2 regions of the Gracilibacillus sp. JCM 18966 genome follow, and region 1 is predicted to be linked to the other one. Evidence: predicted binding sites of a transcription regulator. Region 1 holds the regulator's gene; the other holds the start of a gene.
What was found. Region 1 encodes LexA, which represses DNA repair genes until DNA is damaged. Its sites were predicted from a motif close to CGAACATATGTTCG; they were not measured.
Positions count from the first base shown of each region.

Region 1 (9,555 bases):
AGCGCCAAAAGCAATAAAAATGTTTATTTCCTGCACGGAAGTCACTCCATCTACCATATTCTTATTTCAAGTAGTATATTAATGGCAGTTATGGATTATGTATATTAGTTCTTAGCTCAACTGCCAAAATACCCTACATATAGCATAAAACCCTTGCTTCATAATAGCAAGGATTCTAATTCGACAATTATGTTACATTATTTATTATCCATTTGATTGTTCATCGCACGCATCATCTGTTTGATTTTCTTTTGCGATGGCTTTTGGCCCATTTGCATCATCATCGTGCGTAACATTTGTTCATTGATTGGTGGGTTTTTCTTTAAGTAGTTCATCATATATTTTCTCGCGATAAAAAAGCCAAGTGCAACACCGGCTAATAATGCAACCACGATAAATATAATCCAAAGAAAAGTGCTCATTGAAACGTTCCTCCTTCAAATTCTCTCTCATACAGTATAGTAAATGTCGATTAATAATACAAGCATCGGTAATAGAAAAATTGTGCTAAACGACAAATTTAAACAGATATGAGGCAAGTAAAAATCCTTAGCTCATGAGCTAAGGATTTCTACGACCATTAAATTAATGAATGAACATGCTTCACTACATTTTCTACTGTAAAGCCATATTCTTCGATAATTTTATTTCCATTAGCTGATGCACCAAAACGATCAATCGCAATGATAGCACCTTCTGTACCTACATAACGCTCCCAACCAAGGGATGATGCCATCTCAATACCTACACGCTTCTTGACTGCTTTAGGTAGTACAGATTCTTTATATGCTGCATCTTGCTTGTCAAAACGATCCCAAGAAGGAATACTTACAACACTTACATCTTTTCCTTCCTCTTTAAGTGCTGCTTGTGCTTTTACCGCTAATTGCACCTCAGAACCAGTTGCTACGAGAATCGCATCAGGTGTTTCTTTAGAAGATGGGCTTACGATATATCCACCTTTTTTCACACCTTCATACGCCTTTTCCGCAGTCCCTTCAAGTGTTGGAAGGTTTTGACGTGTTAGAACAAGAGCTGTTGGTTGATCTGTTGATTCTATTGCTAAACGCCATGCAGCTTGAACTTCATTTCCATCAGCTGGACGAATCACTGATAAATTAGGCATTGCTCTAAATGCTGCTAATTGCTCAACAGGCTCATGTGTTGGTCCGTCTTCTCCTACTGCAATCGAGTCATGTGTTAATACATAAGTTACTGGTAAGTTTTGAATAGCAGATAAACGTACTGCTGGACGTAAATAGTCACTGAATACGAAGAATGTACCACCAAATACTTTTAATCCACCGTGAAGTGCCATACCATTTAATGCAGCTGCCATCGCAAATTCACGTACACCGAACCAGATGTTACGTTTGTCAGGCTCTGCTGCAGAGAAATCACCAGCATCTTTTAAGTTAGTTTTATTAGAGCCTGCTAAATCAGCGCTTCCACCAAATAAGGATGGTACAGTTTTAGCGATAGCATTTAATACTTCACCAGATGTTGCACGTGTAGCGGCTGTATCTTCTCCTGCCTTATATACAGGAAGGTCTTTATCCCAATTTTCTGGCAATTTATTTTGAATTGCATCATCTAGCTCTTTAGCTAGTTCAGGAAAAGCATTTTTGTAAGAAGCAAATAATTCGTTCCATGCTTTTTCTTCAGATTCGCCTTTATCCACAATTTTAGTTTGGAAATCTTGGTATACTTCGTCTGGAACGTGGAATGGTTCATGCTCCCACTTATAAAATTCTTTTGTTAAGGTCACTTCATCTGCTCCTAATGGGGCACCATGAGATGCAGAAGAGGCAGATTTGTTAGGTGAACCATAACCAATAACGGTTTTTACCTCAATTAACGTTGGTTGATCCGTATTTTCTTTGGCTTTCGCAATAGCTTCTGATATGGCCTTCGTATCATTACCATCTTCTACTAAGATTACTTGCCAGCCATATGCTTTAAAACGACCTGCTACATTTTCGGAGAAGGATTTATTTAATTCACCATCCAAAGAAATATCATTGGAATCATAAAGTGCAATTAATTTGCCTAGCTTTAAGTGAGCGGCTAATGATGCCGCTTCGTGAGAAATACCTTCCATTAAATCCCCATCACTTACAAGGGCATAAGTGTAATGATCTACTACATTATAATTGTCTTTGTTATATTTAGCTTCCAAGTGTTTCTCAGCCATTGCCATTCCAACACTCATAGCAATTCCTTGTCCAAGCGGACCAGTTGTCGCTTCAACCCCATCCGTATGATGCACTTCTGGATGTCCAGGAGTTTTGGAATCCCATTGACGGAAATTTTTTAAGTCCTCAATAGTAACTTGATAACCGGAAAGGTGTAACAGGCTGTATAAAAGCATGGAACCATGACCTGCTGACAATACAAAGCGATCACGATTAAACCATTTTGAGCTTTTCGGATTATGTGTCATATGTTCTGTCCATAGAGTGTAAGCCATTGGTGCTGCACCCATAGGTAAACCTGGATGACCAGAGTTAGCCTTTTCAATTGCGTCTATTGACAAAGTTCGAATCGTATTTATCGACATTTGTTCAACTTGATTTGACATGTAATTATCCCCTTTCAATAAGCAAAATATGTACGCACATCTATAATCCTATAACGAAATGCCAAATAAGACAAGTATATATGCGAAAAAAGGTGTTTTTTTCTCGTAACTATTTGAAATGATGTACTTAAATCCAAGAAATAGTGTACACTATTTCTTGGATTTAAGTTTTTTAAGCTTCTCTGGTGTCACATCATTTCCATTTGGGTCAACGACTGTCATCCCTTTCATATGATTTTTAAATGATTTTCTCACATTTTGCAAATACTCTTGACGTAGCTGTTGTTGTTCCTCTTTTTCTTTATCAGATAAGCGGTCTTTTTTTGCTTTATTGGCCAACTCATTAATTCGAGCAATTTTTTCCTTTGAAAGCATTTTTAAGCTCCTTTTTTTGATTACTAGGGTATAACCTTTTTCAAAATTAGAAAAAGAGCATACTCACAATTGTATACTCTCTTCATTGTAATTTATTTTTTTTATTTTTTTCAAGCATAATGTATTCTTGATAGCGTCTATGGATCGTGGCCTTAGAAACTTCATAGCCCATCCCTTTTAAGATCGATGCAATCTCTTGAAAGGTTAGCTTATTTCCTTTTAACCGAACTACTTCATCGATTGGAAATTCCTTTCGTTCTCTTCCCTTAGCGAGATGTTGATTAGTTAGGTTGTCTGCTGGGTTATAACCATTTTGGACTGCCTTTTTCATCCCTCTTTTTATTTTAGCGTTATGTAGCTTTCGTTGGTATTCCTCTACAATAGATACTATTTGTAAGACCATGGAATCCCCTTCAGAAAGCTCTAACTTACCACCTTGCGATAATGAATAGATGTCTACCTCTAGCTTAGCTATTTGATGTAATAAGGCAATTTTTGCATTTCCCCTACCTAATCTTGTTTCGTCTTGGATAAGTAGAAGGTTTGCCTGCTTTCTTTGAAATGCTTCGAGCATATCAAAAATCCCTTCTCTTTCTACCTCATAGCCACTTTGCTTTTCTTTGATTATTTTTACTACATTTATATTGCTTTTTTTAGCAAACTCTATTAACTCCTCTGTTTGCCTTTTTAATGACGTTGACTGGGTATCCTTTTCTGTACTAACTCTACTGTATATAATGGCATGCACGGACTACGACTCCTTAAATACTAAAGATAATAGAACTATACAAGAAAATAAGCACTATAACAAAAGAAAATAAATAAAATAAGTCAATTTTCGATAACTTTTTTAACATTTTTACCCCTCCATAGAACTTCTGTTCGTACTTTTATTATATACGAACAGAAGTTCCTGTCAAGTGTTTTTTTCGAACGAATGTTTGTGAATTTAGAAATGGTATGATATACTATTTTTAATAAATCATACGCAAAAGGAGTTTCATAAATGACAAATTTATCAAAACGACAAGAGCAAATCCTTGCCTATATCAAGGAACAGGTCGATTTAAAAGGTTATCCTCCTTCTGTTAGAGAAATTGGCCAAGCCGTTGGGTTAGCTTCTAGTTCTACTGTTCATGGCCACCTTGCTAGACTTGAGAAAAAAGGATATATTCGTCGAGATCCAACAAAGCCTCGTGCTATAGAAGTACTAACTCAAGAAGGGGAGGCAGATATTCCTCAAATGGAAGCAATGTTTGCTCCTGTCATTGGTAAAGTTACGGCAGGTCTTCCTATTACCGCTGTTGAAAATATTGAAGAATATATTCCGATTCCAAGCACTGACACACATGACAGTGACCAATTATTTGTATTAGTAATTGAAGGAAACAGTATGATCGAGGCTGGAATATTAGATGGTGATAAAGTGATTGTTAAACAACAAAACACTGCACAAAATGGGGAAATTGTGGTAGCTATGACTGAAGATAGTGAAGCAACTGTAAAAAGATTCTTCAAAGAAAAGGATCATATTAGATTACAGCCCGAAAATGCTACAATGGATGCACTTATTTACGATAATGTGAGCATCTTAGGTAAAGTGGTTGGGTTGTATCGTCATTTATAAAAAGGAAAAAGGGGCTGGGACATAACTAGCCAAAAAAGTATAAAAAGTGTCTCTGAACAATTTATTTTGTTCAGAGACACTTTTTGTTTGTTTATTTTCTATTTTCAACAAAAGTTTTCCATCCTTGGCGGTATACTTTCTCAAGTTTACCGCCATAAACGCAAATCCTAATTCATTTTTAACTTTGTCTTTGCCTCTTAAAGACATTCGAGTGAAACCCAAATTAGCCTTCAAGAATCCAAAAACTGGTTCCACATCGATTTTACGTTTACCGTATATTTCACCAGTTTTCTCATCTGAAAGCTTCGCTCTCACATATTCTTTTTGAGTTTCCCACTTTTCATTGTAATGAACTTTCCGATTATTTCCTTCTTTTGCTTTCGTACAAAGTGAACGTAAAGGACAATCAGTACAATCTTCACACTCATACACTTTGTACTGTCGGGAATAACCATATTTATCTGTTCGATTAGACACATAGCTAAACGACACTCTTTTGCCATTTGGACATGTATATGTATCGTCTTCCTTGTTGTACGCCCAATTATCTACATGAAAAGCGTTATTTTTATGCTTCTTTTTTTTCTCCTTTCGGTATTGATTATATGTAATGAGAGGTATTCTTTTTCTTTGTTCGAGGACATCTTCATAATTTTGCTCGCTACCATATCCGGCGTCGGCCACAATGTATTTAGGTAATTCAAAGAAATTGTTTTCTATATGATTGAGAAATGGAATGAAGGTTCGCGTATCCGTAGGATTCGCAAAAACATCATAGGCTAAAGTATACTGACCTTCGGTCGCGATCTGTATATTATAGCCTGCTTTTAATTGACCGTTCTTCATATAATCATCTTTCATTCTCATAAACGTGGCATCTGGGTCTGTTTTGGAATAACTGTTGCGATCTCCAAAGATTTTCATAGCTTTTTGATATTTATGTTTACGCTGTATAAAATCCATAAAGTGCTTGCGAGATTGCTTTGGTAGCTTCCGTTCACTACGTAATTGTTTTCGTTCACTTACAATTTTATTCTCTTCAATTCTTGTATCATATTCTTTTATCTTTTCATCAAGTTTTTCCACTACTTCTTCCATTTCTTCTGTCGATAATTCCTCAAGATTTTCTCGTTTTATTTCTGGGATGATTTGCTTCTCTAGTAGTTCATCATACATTTGATTCGACTTTTTAATCAGGCTAGAACTGTATTTCTCCACAGACTTCCGCCACACAAACGTAAACTTATTTGCATTCGCTTCAATCTTTGTGCCATCAATAAAAATAGCTTCTTCCTCAATTAAATCTTCTTTCACTAAATGAGAACGAAATTGAACAAAGCATTCCCTTAGTAATTCTTCAACCAAAGGATTGGAACGGAATCGATTAATGGTACGATAACTTGGTTCATGACCTTGAGCTAACCACATCATTCGAACACTATCTACTAACATCGCTTCAATCTTTCTTCCTGAGAAAGCTGACTGCGTATAGCCGCATAAGATAATCTTCAGCATCATGCGAGGATGGTAAGCAGGACAACCAGTTTTTCGTAGAAAACTCTTGAACGCTTCCTCCGGAATGCTTTCCACTAATTCATTAATGGCAAAAGCAATATCATTTTTTCGTAGTTTAACTTCTAAATCTAAAGGCAAAACAACTTGGTTCATGGTATAATGTTTAAACATAAGGACACCCTTTCTGAATTATGGTTTGGTCACTTTAATTCTATCAAAAGGTGTCCTTTTTGTTTACATAAATTTCGAAGAAATATAAAAACGTGATACCATCACTACGCTGAGTGACGGCATCACGTTTATTTTTTATCTACTGGGGTTTTGTCCCAGCCTCTTTTTTTATACAATATATACGTTTTAATCTCGTTCTAACTTATGTTCCGTTTCCTCAAATAATATGTCTAATTCCTCTATTTTTCGGTCTATATCTTCTTTTGTAATCACATGCGGGAGACCTTCTTGTTCATGCTTTCGAATACTTAAACTCATACATATTCCTCCTGATATGATTTCTAGATATTATATTATTCGCCATTTATTCTCAGAATCCTTGTTAAGATTTGTAAAATTAACTATTTATTTTACATTGCATAAAATATAGAGATTCGACTATAATAGGAACATATGTTTGTTACCTGAGGAGTGAGTGTAATGAGATACATTGGTGAACAAGAATTTAAAACAGCAACACGATTCTTATTTCTCACGATGACCATTCAAGTCATCCAATCTGACATTAAGCGATTGGAAAAATTATCCCCTTTTAAAATTAATGAGCCCTATTTGGCACTACTGCATCGATTAGAGATCAAAGCTACCGCCGAAAGACGATTGTTAAAACAAGAAATGTACAAGGAAAATATACAAGTTATCTTATCTGACAAAGATGGCACGTTTACCGAATATACATTTATTTGCAAAGGAAAGGAAGAGAAACGAAGATACTTCAACCCCGCTATTCGTAGTAAGGTGAGGAATATGATAGAGGAACTAATTAGTGGTGAGGAAAACAAAACAGAAACCTGTCAATAAATGGTAGGTTCTTTAGGTCATGCGTAAGTGCGTCGCTTTAATGCACCATATACCTCTTGGGCATGTTGATCACCATGTTTAGAAAGATGATGTTCTATATCCACCCTTTTTTCTTCAAAAAAGGGGTGAACTTGGGTGGTGTCTGCTATATGATAGATCCCTATTAAAATCTCCACGCCTTCACTTAATAAGAAGCAGTCTACTGTCTTCAGTAAAATATGGATAATAGCTGAAATCTGAAGAAATGCCTCTTCAGAAGTTAATCCCTCGACCAGATTCTCATAGGCATTTTGAAAATACCATTCATCATTTTCTAACTTTTTCTCCCAATCCTCAAAAATATTTAAGATAGCATTCTCCATCCTTTTTCTGTACTTTCTCCAATTAGTCTTTTGTTATATTTCTGCTGTGTAAAAATTAACATATAAAATAAACGTTTGGAGAAATGTCCAAACGTTTATTCGTTAATTAAGATAATGATATTAGATGCTCATAACGCCACCTTTGGAAGCATTTGTTACGAGTTTAGAATATCTACCCAACCAGCCATTTTTAATTTTAGGCTCAAAAGGTTTTAGTGATTTTTTACGTTCTGCTAATTCTTCATCGGATAAGTCTACATTTAATGTACGGTTAGGTAAGTCGATCTTGATAATATCTCCATTTTCAATTAACGCAATTGGACCACCTTCTGCCGCTTCTGGAGATATATGACCAATGGAAATACCACGTGATGCTCCCGAAAAGCGTCCATCTGTTAGAAGTGCCACTGTTTTCCCTAAGCCACGCCCCATGATAGCCGATGTAGGTGCTAGCATTTCTGGCATTCCCGGCCCACCTTTTGGTCCTTCATAACGAATGATTACAACATGCCCTTCCTTCACAGTGCCATCATCAATTGCAGCCTGTGCTTCATCTTGAGAGTTAAATACAATAGCTTCACCTTCGAACACTTTGATAGAAGGATCTACAGCACCTACTTTAATTACAGCACCTTCTGGAGCGATATTTCCGAATAGGATCGATAAACCACCAACAGGGCTATATGGATTGTCAATTGAACGAATAACTTCTTTATTTGTAATTTCATAGTCGCTGACAAGATCACCCATTGTTTTACCGGTAATCGTTAAGCGTTCTGGATGAATGGCACCAGGTATCTTCGTTAATTCGTTAATGATCGAGCTTACACCACCAGCCCTGTTAATATCATCCATCGAAATATCTGATGCTGGCATAATTTTCGCAAGATATGGCACACGTTCAGCAACTTTATTAATGTCTTCAAGATCATATTCAATACCTGCTTCACGAGCAATGGCAAGTGTGTGCAATACCGTGTTGGTAGAACCACCCATTGCCATATCTAGTGCAAATGCATCGTCAATTGCTTCTTTTGTAATAATATCACGAGGCTTTACATCCTCTTCAATCATACGAACTAAATGTTTTGCTGCTTCGTAGATTAGTTCTTTACGTTTTTCACTAGTAGCGACAATCGAACCATTTCCTGGAAGGGCTAAGCCTAGCATTTCCATTAAACAGTTCATCGAGTTTGCTGTAAACATACCAGAGCAAGATCCACATGTCGGACAAGCATTCGCTTCGATATCGTTAAATTCTTCTTCCGTCATTTTACCAGCTTTATATGCACCGACACCTTCAAAAACAGATGTCAAGGAGAGTTGTTTTCCACTTGAACTCATACCAGCTTCCATCGGTCCACCTGAGACGAAAACAGAAGGTACATTTGTACGAGCAGCTGCCATTAACATACCTGGTGTAATTTTGTCACAGTTCGGAATGTAAAATACACCATCAAACCAGTGAGCATTGATTACTGTCTCTGCACTATCTGCAATTAATTCACGACTTGGCAAGGAATAACGCATACCAATATGCCCCATCGCAATACCGTCATCTACACCAATTGTGTTGAATTCAAATGGAATACCACCTGCTTCAATAATGGCTTCTTTTACTACTTTCGCAAATTCTTGTAAATGAACATGACCAGGTATAATATCAATATAAGAGTTACAAACACCAATAAATGGTTTCCCCAAATCCTTTGCTTTTACTTTTCCTGTAGCATACAAAAGACTACGATGAGGGGCACGATCTACCCCAATCTTAATCGTATCACTTCTTCTCATCTGCACACACCCCTGTATTTTTTATATGTAATATGTATTTTATATCGACAGTTGTCTGCTGTCAATAGTGTTGTATGAGGTCTTAAAAAATTTCTATCATTATAGGCTTTACTTTTGCCACAAAAAAACATCCTGTGCTTAACAAGATGCCATATATCCTTATTCAATTCCTAATTCCTTCATAGCGTGTAGAATATGTATTTTCATGGCGCTTTTTGCACCTTCTGGATTACGATTTTTCATGAATTCCATAATCATTTTATGATCAT
Region 1 covers NZ_AP043883.1:3,345,942-3,355,496, forward strand. The annotation lists gene ACZ5N5_RS16230 (cytochrome c biogenesis CcdA family protein) at 1-36, opposite strand, end outside; gene ACZ5N5_RS16235 (YneF family protein) at 198-422, opposite strand; gene tkt (transketolase) at 581-2,581, opposite strand; gene ACZ5N5_RS16245 (DUF896 domain-containing protein) at 2,732-2,956, opposite strand; gene ACZ5N5_RS16250 (YneB family resolvase-like protein) at 3,039-3,704, opposite strand; gene lexA (transcriptional repressor LexA) at 3,963-4,583, shown strand; gene ACZ5N5_RS16260 (IS1182 family transposase) at 4,578-6,269, opposite strand; gene ACZ5N5_RS16265 (hypothetical protein) at 6,456-6,587, opposite strand; gene ACZ5N5_RS16270 (hypothetical protein) at 6,750-7,130, shown strand; gene ACZ5N5_RS16275 (ABC transporter) at 7,148-7,492, opposite strand; gene ilvD (dihydroxy-acid dehydratase) at 7,613-9,286, opposite strand; gene ACZ5N5_RS16285 (FadR/GntR family transcriptional regulator) at 9,446-9,555, opposite strand, start outside.

Region 2 (9,555 bases), 930 kb from region 1:
ATCTTTAATAAACTCATCATTACTTGAATTTCGATTGCAGCCAAATAGCCGGTAGATAGTTCAGCATAGACTGGAATTCCTTGTTTTTTGAATTCCTCCATAATGGTCGGAGCCCATGTCATCGAGCGTAGTAAAATAACAATATCTCGGTACTCAACTTTTCTAGGCATAGATGTTTTTTTATCCATAACTTGAAGTGGAGGTCGGTCATCATGTCCAATAAAAGATTGTATTTTTTTAGCATACGCTCTTGCTTCAAGCTGTGCTTTTTCCAGGTCTTCCCTATCCTCTAACTCCATATCTAGGGCTTCTCTTTCTGCTTCATTCGATTCTTGATCAATAATGATGATCTCTGTGTCAGGCTGAGCAAGTGGTATGTCGTCATAACTCTTATTTCCATAAATGAGCTCTGCATCTTGATCATACTCTAAATCTCCTACCTCTTGATCAAATAATTGCCTAAACACATAGTTTGCGGCAACTAATACCTCTTTTCGACTTCTGAAGTTGCGCGCTAGATCAATTCGATAGCCTGGATCTTCTTCCTCAGAAAATCGAGTATATTTGTCAATAAAAAGTGATGGCTCAGCATGGCGAAATCGGTAAATACTTTGCTTCACATCCCCTACCATAAACATATTGCCATTGTCTTGATCTGCAATACTTGTAAGAATCGTTTCCTGAACAATATTTGTATCCTGATATTCATCCACCATAATTTCACGGTATTTTTTTCTTAGCTCTAGAGCAATTGAAGAAGGAAGCTTATCGGACTTGTCTTCTAATAATACATCTAAGGCAAAATGCTCCAAATCACTGAAATCGACGAGTCCTTTTTCTTTTTTGGCTTCTTGGTAGTGGAAACGAAAGTCCTTAATCATTTTAGTTAAATGATTAATTATTGGATAAAGCTCCTTCATATCAGCAAGGTGGAAAGATAAATCTCGACTAAACCAATCAGAGGCAACCTTATTCCACCTTTTTTTTAGATCATCTCGAAAAGCTTTGACCTGATCCTTTTTATCCTCACTACATTCCACCTTTTTTCTAGATAATGCTTTGAATTTTCCATTAGTAAAAACTGCTCGTGCTTCTTGCCATGATAGTGCAATAGCTCCTTTTGCCTCCTGTATCATCTCTTTGTCCGAATCTAGAGCTTCTGCGTAGTGATATGGTCCATCTGCCTCTTTCGTTAACTCTAATGCCTGGGTGATTTGCATCTCCATTACTTCTAATTGACGTGCAACCTCTTTCTTCAAAATGGTTAGCCAGGTTAACGTAGACTCATCTGTTGTTTCTTCTACAGCATAGGTTTCTGCAAGCTGCTCTAACCATAAATCAGGATTAGGGTGTTGAATCGAAAATTCATATAAAGTCAAGATTAAACCTTCAATTTCCAAATCATTCCGATCATTGGAGAAACGATCGACAACTTGGAAAAATGCCTCCTGTTCCGCGTCCTCTTCTAATCCATACCACTCTTCAAAAAGCTGCTCTAATACATCTTGGCGAATCATATCTGCCTCAACCTCATCTGCAATTCGAAAACTCGGGTCGATATCTAAACGATAAGCGTATTTACGTACAAGCTCCATACAGAATGAGTGTAAAGTAGAAATCGAGGCATGCTGTAGCAAGGATATTTGCTTCTTCAAATGATTCGATCCCGGATCTGCTGCTAATGCTTCTTCTAAAGCTTCACCGATTCTGTTACGCATCTCTTGAGCAGCTGCGTTTGTAAAAGTTACCACGAGTAACTGATCAATATCAACAGGAGTTTCTTTGTTTAATAGTTTTTGAATAATTCGTTCTACTAGGACTGCTGTTTTACCTGAACCAGCTGCTGCAGCAACGAGAATGTTGCTTCCAGATTGATAAATTGCCTCTTCTTGTTCCTTTGTCCATTGTGGCATTACAACTCACCTCGCTTAATTGCCTCTGTTACTTCTTCGTCTTGTAAATCCTGCAGTCTACGATAATTATTTTCGGGCAATGTTGAGTCAAACTGACAAACTGATCGAAAGGAACAAAATGTACAAGCTGTTTGATCTTGCTTTTGGAAAGGATTTAACTCCAAGTTTCCTTCTATCATCGATAAACCTGCGTTTTTCATTAATTGCCTTATGTAGGCTTGCAAATCTTGAAATACTTCTTCTTCCGCTACTTTTGATCCTTTATAGAATCTACCTGACTTACTAAATCCTGCTGGAATAACATTACTTCTACCAGACTCCAGTGAGGTATCCATCATTTTCACAACATTCTCTTGATCTAGTAGTAAACCTTTCATTTTAAATTGCTTAAAAAGCTCTGCATTAATTTTCTCATCCGCTAAGCTTTCAGATAACGAAAGCATGGGATTATGCACATGAAAATATAATACACCACCAGGAGTTGCTTTTTGACCTAACCATTTTTCTGCATTCAGTAAGACAACATCCAAATAAGTAATCATCTGTAAAGCTAATCCATAATAAACCTCTGCTAAATTCAAGCCTTTGGCACTTGACTTATAATCAATAATTCGAAGGTAGAGCTGCTCTTCGTCTGTCGCTTGATCAATTCGGTCAATTCTTCCTCTTAGTAAAAGCTTTCGCTCATCTGTTAATGGAATTTCTAGAGGATCCAACTGGTTTGGATATCCAAATCCAACTTCTAAACCAACAGGAGAAAAGTTCGTTAGTCTTGATTGTTCACTAAGGATAAAGGTGGCCCTAGCGACAATACTTTCCAGCTTCCTTTGTATATATTGATAACGTTTCGAACTGTGTAGGATTTGATGCTGCAATACTGGTGCTAAATAACTGATCGCTTTGTTCGCATAATTTCTCGCCTCTTGTTCATGAATATCTGCAAACCTCAATCCATCCTTTTGGATCCATTCGGTTATTTGTTTTAAAGCTTCATGAAAGAGTTGACCTATATCTGGAGCATCAAGCTTATAGGTTTGTCTCTCTTCTAATCCTAAACCATATCTAGCAAAATGTTGGTAGGAACAACGGTAGAACATCTCTAATCTAGAGACACTCGCCTTTATTTTTTCTGGATACATTTTCTCAACCGTAGTAGAGGAAAGATTAGTTGGTTTGTTTTGATAGAATAGCCCTCGCAAAACTCGCTGATTCGTGAGCTTGTCCTCTATATTTTCTATATACCAGTTCAGCACATTCTGCCATATTGGATCAATGGGATAGCCGCGTAGCTGTCTTGCTAATTGGGAGGTTAGAGCACCTCTTGTTTTTCTTGGTGTCGTAACAAATCTTCTAGCATCTGTCATCTCTTCAGGATCTTGAAGTAGGATTTTATCCCATTGTTGTGGGAAAAGCTCCTCCATTCTTTTAATTAAAGAAGAAGCCACCTTTGCTTTTCCTTCACTATTACTTATAGGATAACTAATCCAGAGATAATCTTCAGGCAGTGTAAACGCAAGATAAACGTAAAACCAATCATCCAATAATTGCCGTTTACTTCCTTCTGCTAGTTGAAAACCATTATCCTGCAACAAAGCACGTTCTTCCTCCGTAATAATTCCATCACTACTCTGCTTCATTGGCCATGTACCTTCATTCACTCCAAGTAAAAGTGCACATTTTACCCCTTGCATTCTTGAACGGTCAATGGATCCAACGACGACATGATCAAGACTTGGTGGAACATGAGAGAATTGTAGTGATTCAAACCCGGATTCCAAGATACTTCGAAATAGCTTCAAATCCGTTTCTTCCTGGCCTGCTATTTCCGTAATTTCCTCAAGCAATTGAATAACCGCATCCCATACTTGATCTTGCTCACGTCCTTTTTCCACAAGACCTTCTTCATCATATTGTTCACGAATTTTTTCTAAATGCTTTGGAATTTGCATTTCCTCAAGCCATTGATAAAGTACAATCGCTTTTTGCTCAATAGTTTTCGCTTCTTTTAACGCTTGATCTATCGGTGCTAGTGCGTCCACTACTTGCATTCGGTATGCATTGATTCTTTCTTGGATAGCCATTTCTCTATCTGTTTGTGCTGATTCATCAAAGCCTTTAAAGCGCTGAAAAACCCAAGGCTGATCGTTTGTCCATCTATTTTTCCCTCTAATTCCGTACTCTAAGACATAGTTTTCGAGCTCATCAATCGCTTCTTGATCTAATCTTGGTTGCTCTTTTCCTTCTGGAATTAGACCTGTCTTTAATACACGGAAAACAGCGTCATAACGCCAATCTCCTTCGATGAGATCTAATAGTGATCGTAAGCATTCAATTAAGGGATGGTGAAGCATGGTTCGTTTCTCATCCACAAAAATGGGAATCTGATAATCATCAAAAACCGTCGTAATTAAGTCATGATAAACATCAGGCTCACGAAGCAATATCGCGATATCTCGATATCTATAGTTTTCATCACGCACAAGTTTAATAATTTCCTGTGCTACACCTTCTACCTCTGCCCTTGGGTGGACTGCCTCTGCCATTCTAATTGGTGCTTTTTTTTCATATGGTACTGCGGGTCTACTATCAAAATGTTGATCTAAATGAATAAAGGCAGTGTTTTCTTTTGTTTGTTTACTGAGTGTTTCCTTTTCTATTTTAATACTATGCTTCTGTGCTAGTTGCTCCAATTGTAAGAATGTTTCTTTCGTTTGGTAAAAAAGATCTAATGGCTCTGCAATAATCTCATCTGCTTGATCCATAGTTAAGGTTATCGTCACATTTTGTGCCTTTTGAAGCATTGCTTCTATAACAAGCAATTCCTGTGGAGTAAATCGATGGAATCCATCAATGTACACTTCGGTTTCTTCTAGGAAGTTGGATTCCACTAGCTTCTTCGTTAAGAGCTGGAGCTGATCCTCACTATCAATATAATTTCCTTCTAGTTCCTTGACTAAATGATGATAAACATAATATAAGTCATCCAGCTTATTTCTTAAGGCATGTTCCCCCATTGATTGATGCTTAAAGCGATCCATTTCCATCAATTGTGCGGTGACTTGCTCTGGCGTAATACAGTAACGTTTAAATTCTATCATCATTTCTTCTAACTGTTCGATAAAGCCTTGTTTTTCTACTGCCTTTTGAAAAACCTTCCAATCTGATGTTCTTTGTTCGATTATTTTACGTAACATCATTTGAATCCCTGTGGAAGTAATAAATTTCTTTGTTGCCCCTCCTGTTTGTTGCATAACCCTCCAAGCTAATCTTGAAAAACTATAGATTTGGGCACGTATGGATCCATTTAGCTCTGGATCGTTTAGTAAGGCATATTCTTGTTGGAACGTCATTTGGTCTGGAACTAAATAAATAATTGGCGATCCCTGAGGGTTTTGCTGAAGCTTATTTTTTATCTCCATTAAACATTGTTCACTTTTATTTACAGTAGAGCTACCTACAATAAAACGTAACATTCAAGCACCTACTCTCTGTCCTCTCTTTTACTCATTATACCAAACTAATGTTCTTTTGTTTAGTGGAAAAATCTCGGTTGTTTTCTTTGGAACAAAGAAAAAAGTAGAGGGCCAAGTAAGCTTGTGCCTTCTACTTTTTGATTTATTATCGTGCTAACGGTCCGTAATATCTCTCACTTTATTGGATAAATTGAAAATTAAGATCTGACATCGGCCAATAAAGGACATCTACTTTACCAACGACTGAACTTTGATCTATAAAGCCTATTTCTCTACTATCAAAGCTTTTGGTGCGATTATCCCCTAATACAAACAGCATATTTGGTGGAACTTTACTTTCACCTGTTAACTCCTCTAAGGTAAACTCGTCCGTTAATGGTCGTTCTTCACTTTCACGGAATGGTTCTAAATAGGGTTCTTCTACTGGATTTCCATTTAAATAAAGCGTATCGTCCCGATAGGCAATGTGATCACCTGGTATCCCAATTACACGTTTAACATAATCCTCTTCTTTATTCGCATGAAAGACGATGACATCAAACCGTTCTATTTCTTTTAAGTCATATATCATTTTATTCACCATTAATAGATTCCCATCATGTAAAGTAGGTTCCATTGACTTGCCATTTACCACATAACTTGCAAATAAATAGGAGCGAAAGAAAAAAGCAAGTAAAAGTGCAAATAACACAACTCTAACAATCGGCCATATTCTTTTTTGTTTCATAATATTCCCTCCAAAGGGATTAATATTACTAATTTACCCCCATTCCATCAACTTTAATCCTTTTTATTTCCAATTTTTTCGTTCTGCACGTTTTTGTAATCGTTTCTCTAAATACTTTCCAAATATCCAAATAATTGCAATCCCTATGGCTACTAAAATAGTCTTTACCGGATTTTGCGCAAAGGAAACGATACTATCTCCAATATAGGATACAGTGAAAATCATTACCGATTTCCCTAACAAAACCGCTAATGCAAATTGATAAAGACTAATCCCCGACAATGCTGCAACCAAATTAATAATGGCCGAAGGCGAAAACGGAAAGCATAGTAATAAAAACAATGGACCAAATCCATGCTTTTCTAACCAATTCATGACTTTCTTGACTTGTTTATTTTTTCGAATCCATTTCAATAAACGTATATCCTTAAATCTTCGGACGATCATAAAAACTACGATAGCCCCCATACTTGCCCCACTCCATGAAAGGAGAAATCCCTCTAACAGTCCGTACGCTGCAGCATTCGTCATGACAAAAACAACTAAAGGTAAAAATGGCAAAAATGCCTCCAAAAATGGAAGTAAAAAGCCTGGAATTGGTCCTAGGCTTTCATAGCTTCTAAGCAGGAAGGAAACAAGTCGGTCAAAATCATTTGCTTCAATTAATTGTTTGATTTCTTCTATATTAATATTGTCAATATTACTTATATTATATGTAAACATAAATAAATGAACCCCTCTTTAACAAATCTTTGGAAAAAAGTTTGCTGGAATCATATTTATCCTTATTTTAATACTTTTTAACTGATTTTCCTAACAGAAAATGTTAGTGTGTTTTTAATTAAGCACCATTATCTATATACTTCCTTCTCTATAATTTATATCGGGGGTATCTCACTAATTTTTATTTTATTTGTTCTATTGCTTTTATCTCGGTTCTTTCTCGTGGTATTGGTATTATTGCCTAGATATAATTCTTTACCTCTGTTTTCTCTCGTGGTATTAGCATTATTGCCAAGTTATAGCTCTTTATCTTGGTTATCTCTCGTAATATTAGCATTATTGCCAAGATATAGCTCCTAATCTTGATTAGCTCAAATTAACATTTATTCTATTACCATGATACTTACTATTTCTCATTTTACTTCATATAAAAGAAAAAAACCTCCACAGCTGTGGAGATTTTCACCATCTATAGACACCTTCACACGTATTAGCTTCCGGTTCATAGTAACAATGTTGTTTAAATTGGCCGGTAAAAGGTTGGCCATACCAAGTAGGTGGACATACATCATATGGATTAAAATACCATAGTGCAAACTTAGAAGGATGTTGACGCCAATAATCTAATGTTTGTTTGGCTAGTCTTTTTTCTTTACTCCTTGCTCTGTTGTAAAAAACATTTCCTTTTTGTACCGCTTCGAACGAGTAATTTCCTCCCTGTACTTGATAAATAACATCTGGTATAGATGTTAAGCCTTGGAAATCTAAGCAACCGGCTTTTAAGCGATTTACAATAACATTACCGACCATAAGCATTCCTAAAGCACCTTCACCTTCGGCTTCAGCCCTCATCATCCTTGCCATCAAAGCAACATCACTATCGGTATATTTAACTCTTGGCATCTTTTATCACCTCTACATGATTGTATGAGGAAAGCCTTGCAAAAATGTAGATTGTATCAACTGAGTCAAAATTGAAAGGTTGCCCTATTCTGCTTGATTAACCAGTCCATTACTTTGGTATCGAGTTTTCAGCATTAATATAACCTGCTCCATATATATTATGGTCACGGTCTTCCCATAAATCGGTACCGTTTTTCAGTAATTCTTTTATTTCATCTGGCGTTAATTGAGGATTTTGCTCTTTGATCAAGCTCACAATTCCAGCACAAATAGGGGTTGCCATCGATGTACCTGACATGACAAAGTAATCCCCATCGACGCGATTGTATTTTTGCAATCTGTCTATATAAGAATTTGGTGAACGCAATGATATAATGTCAACACCTGGTGCCAAAATATCTGGCTTTTCTTGCCCATAAATGGTTGGACCTCTGCTTGAAAAGCTAGCTACCTCATCATCACTTCGTGTATCTCGAGTATCACGATCATTTAAGGCTCCAACAGTTATAACAAGATCACTGAGGCCAGGACTTGAAATACTCTGTGGATCTGGACCACTGTTGCCAGCTGCTGCGCAAACAATAATTCCACTGCTCCATGCTTCTTCAACAATTTGTACGAGAGGATCCTGATCCTCTTCCCCATAATCATACGGTTCGGTTCCTAGAGACATACTAATAATGTCTATTGGACTATCGGAATTGCTTTCATTATATTGAATGCACCACTCTACACCTTGCATAATGGTATCTAAAGAGCCCGATCCCGTGTCATTTAAAACTTTTACTCCCGCTACACTGGCTGCTGGAGCGGGCCCCCTATATTTCTCGGATGAAAGAGATCCATCTCCTGCTGCATCCCCAGCACAATGTGTTCCATGGCCATTATCATCATAAGGTTCGGAACGATAATTAATAAAATCTACAAAATCAGTAATTCTCCCTGATAAGTCTTGATGTGGATAGATTCCAGTATCTAGTATCGCTATCTTTGTCCCTTTACCAGTTAACATGGTATTATTGCGAACCACTTGCTTTGCATTAGCTGATTCCACTGCGACGTCTAGTAATGCATGAACCTCTCTATTTTTATAAACCTTCTTCACATGTTTACAATTAGTTAGCAATATCTCCAAACTGTCTGGAGTCATATCAGCTGAGCAACAAGAAATTCTAGAATAATATTGGTATAACTTATTTTTTCTATGACTATTGATAATTCCCTCTATTTGATGACAACCAGACTCATAAGCCTCTTGATGAAACTGTACAATGACAGATATTTTCTTCTTCTGTTTTAACCTATTCTCTAATACTCGGTGTAAAAAGCACGGTGTAAATTTTAGAGGCTTATAGAGATTAACTAACTCATTGCGCAGAGGACGATCTAATTTACTCGCATAGTTTCGTACTGTCTGAATCATGGAATAGCCAAACAAATTATCCCCTCATTTCTACCTTTTTTACAAGCTATGAGAGCATAGAGGGTTTGGCATTTATGATTGTCTATAAATCTTTCAAAAAAGGCAAATGAACAAAATAGGATCGAACGTACCACTCACATCTGCTCATCCTCTAACGACCCCATCGAGTTTCATCCTTGCTATAAATTCTCTTTAAAGTGTGTGCAGAAAGAGTCGCTACCTAGATGATAACGACTCCTTCTTTCACATATGTCTATTTTTAATACCTGGCTCTTTTCGTTTCCATCCAGATTCAGCAACATAGTGAGATAATTGAAGGACATCCTCCATTTTGTTCCCTAGTAAGTATCGGTATTGAGCAGTACGGTAGATTTGATTAATGATCGTTGCATA
Region 2 covers NZ_AP043883.1:2,414,508-2,424,062, reverse strand. The annotation lists gene addA (helicase-exonuclease AddAB subunit AddA) at 1-1,913, opposite strand, end outside; gene addB (helicase-exonuclease AddAB subunit AddB) at 1,913-5,386, opposite strand; gene lepB (signal peptidase I) at 5,565-6,113, opposite strand; gene ACZ5N5_RS11550 (TVP38/TMEM64 family protein) at 6,177-6,836, opposite strand; gene ACZ5N5_RS11545 (cell wall hydrolase) at 7,299-7,739, opposite strand; gene ACZ5N5_RS11540 (S8 family peptidase) at 7,849-9,177, opposite strand; gene ACZ5N5_RS11535 (competence protein ComK) at 9,406-9,555, opposite strand, start outside.
Region 2: addB (helicase-exonuclease AddAB subunit AddB) is a predicted target of LexA. The motif match lies at 5,427-5,440, and genes of this name have one in related genera.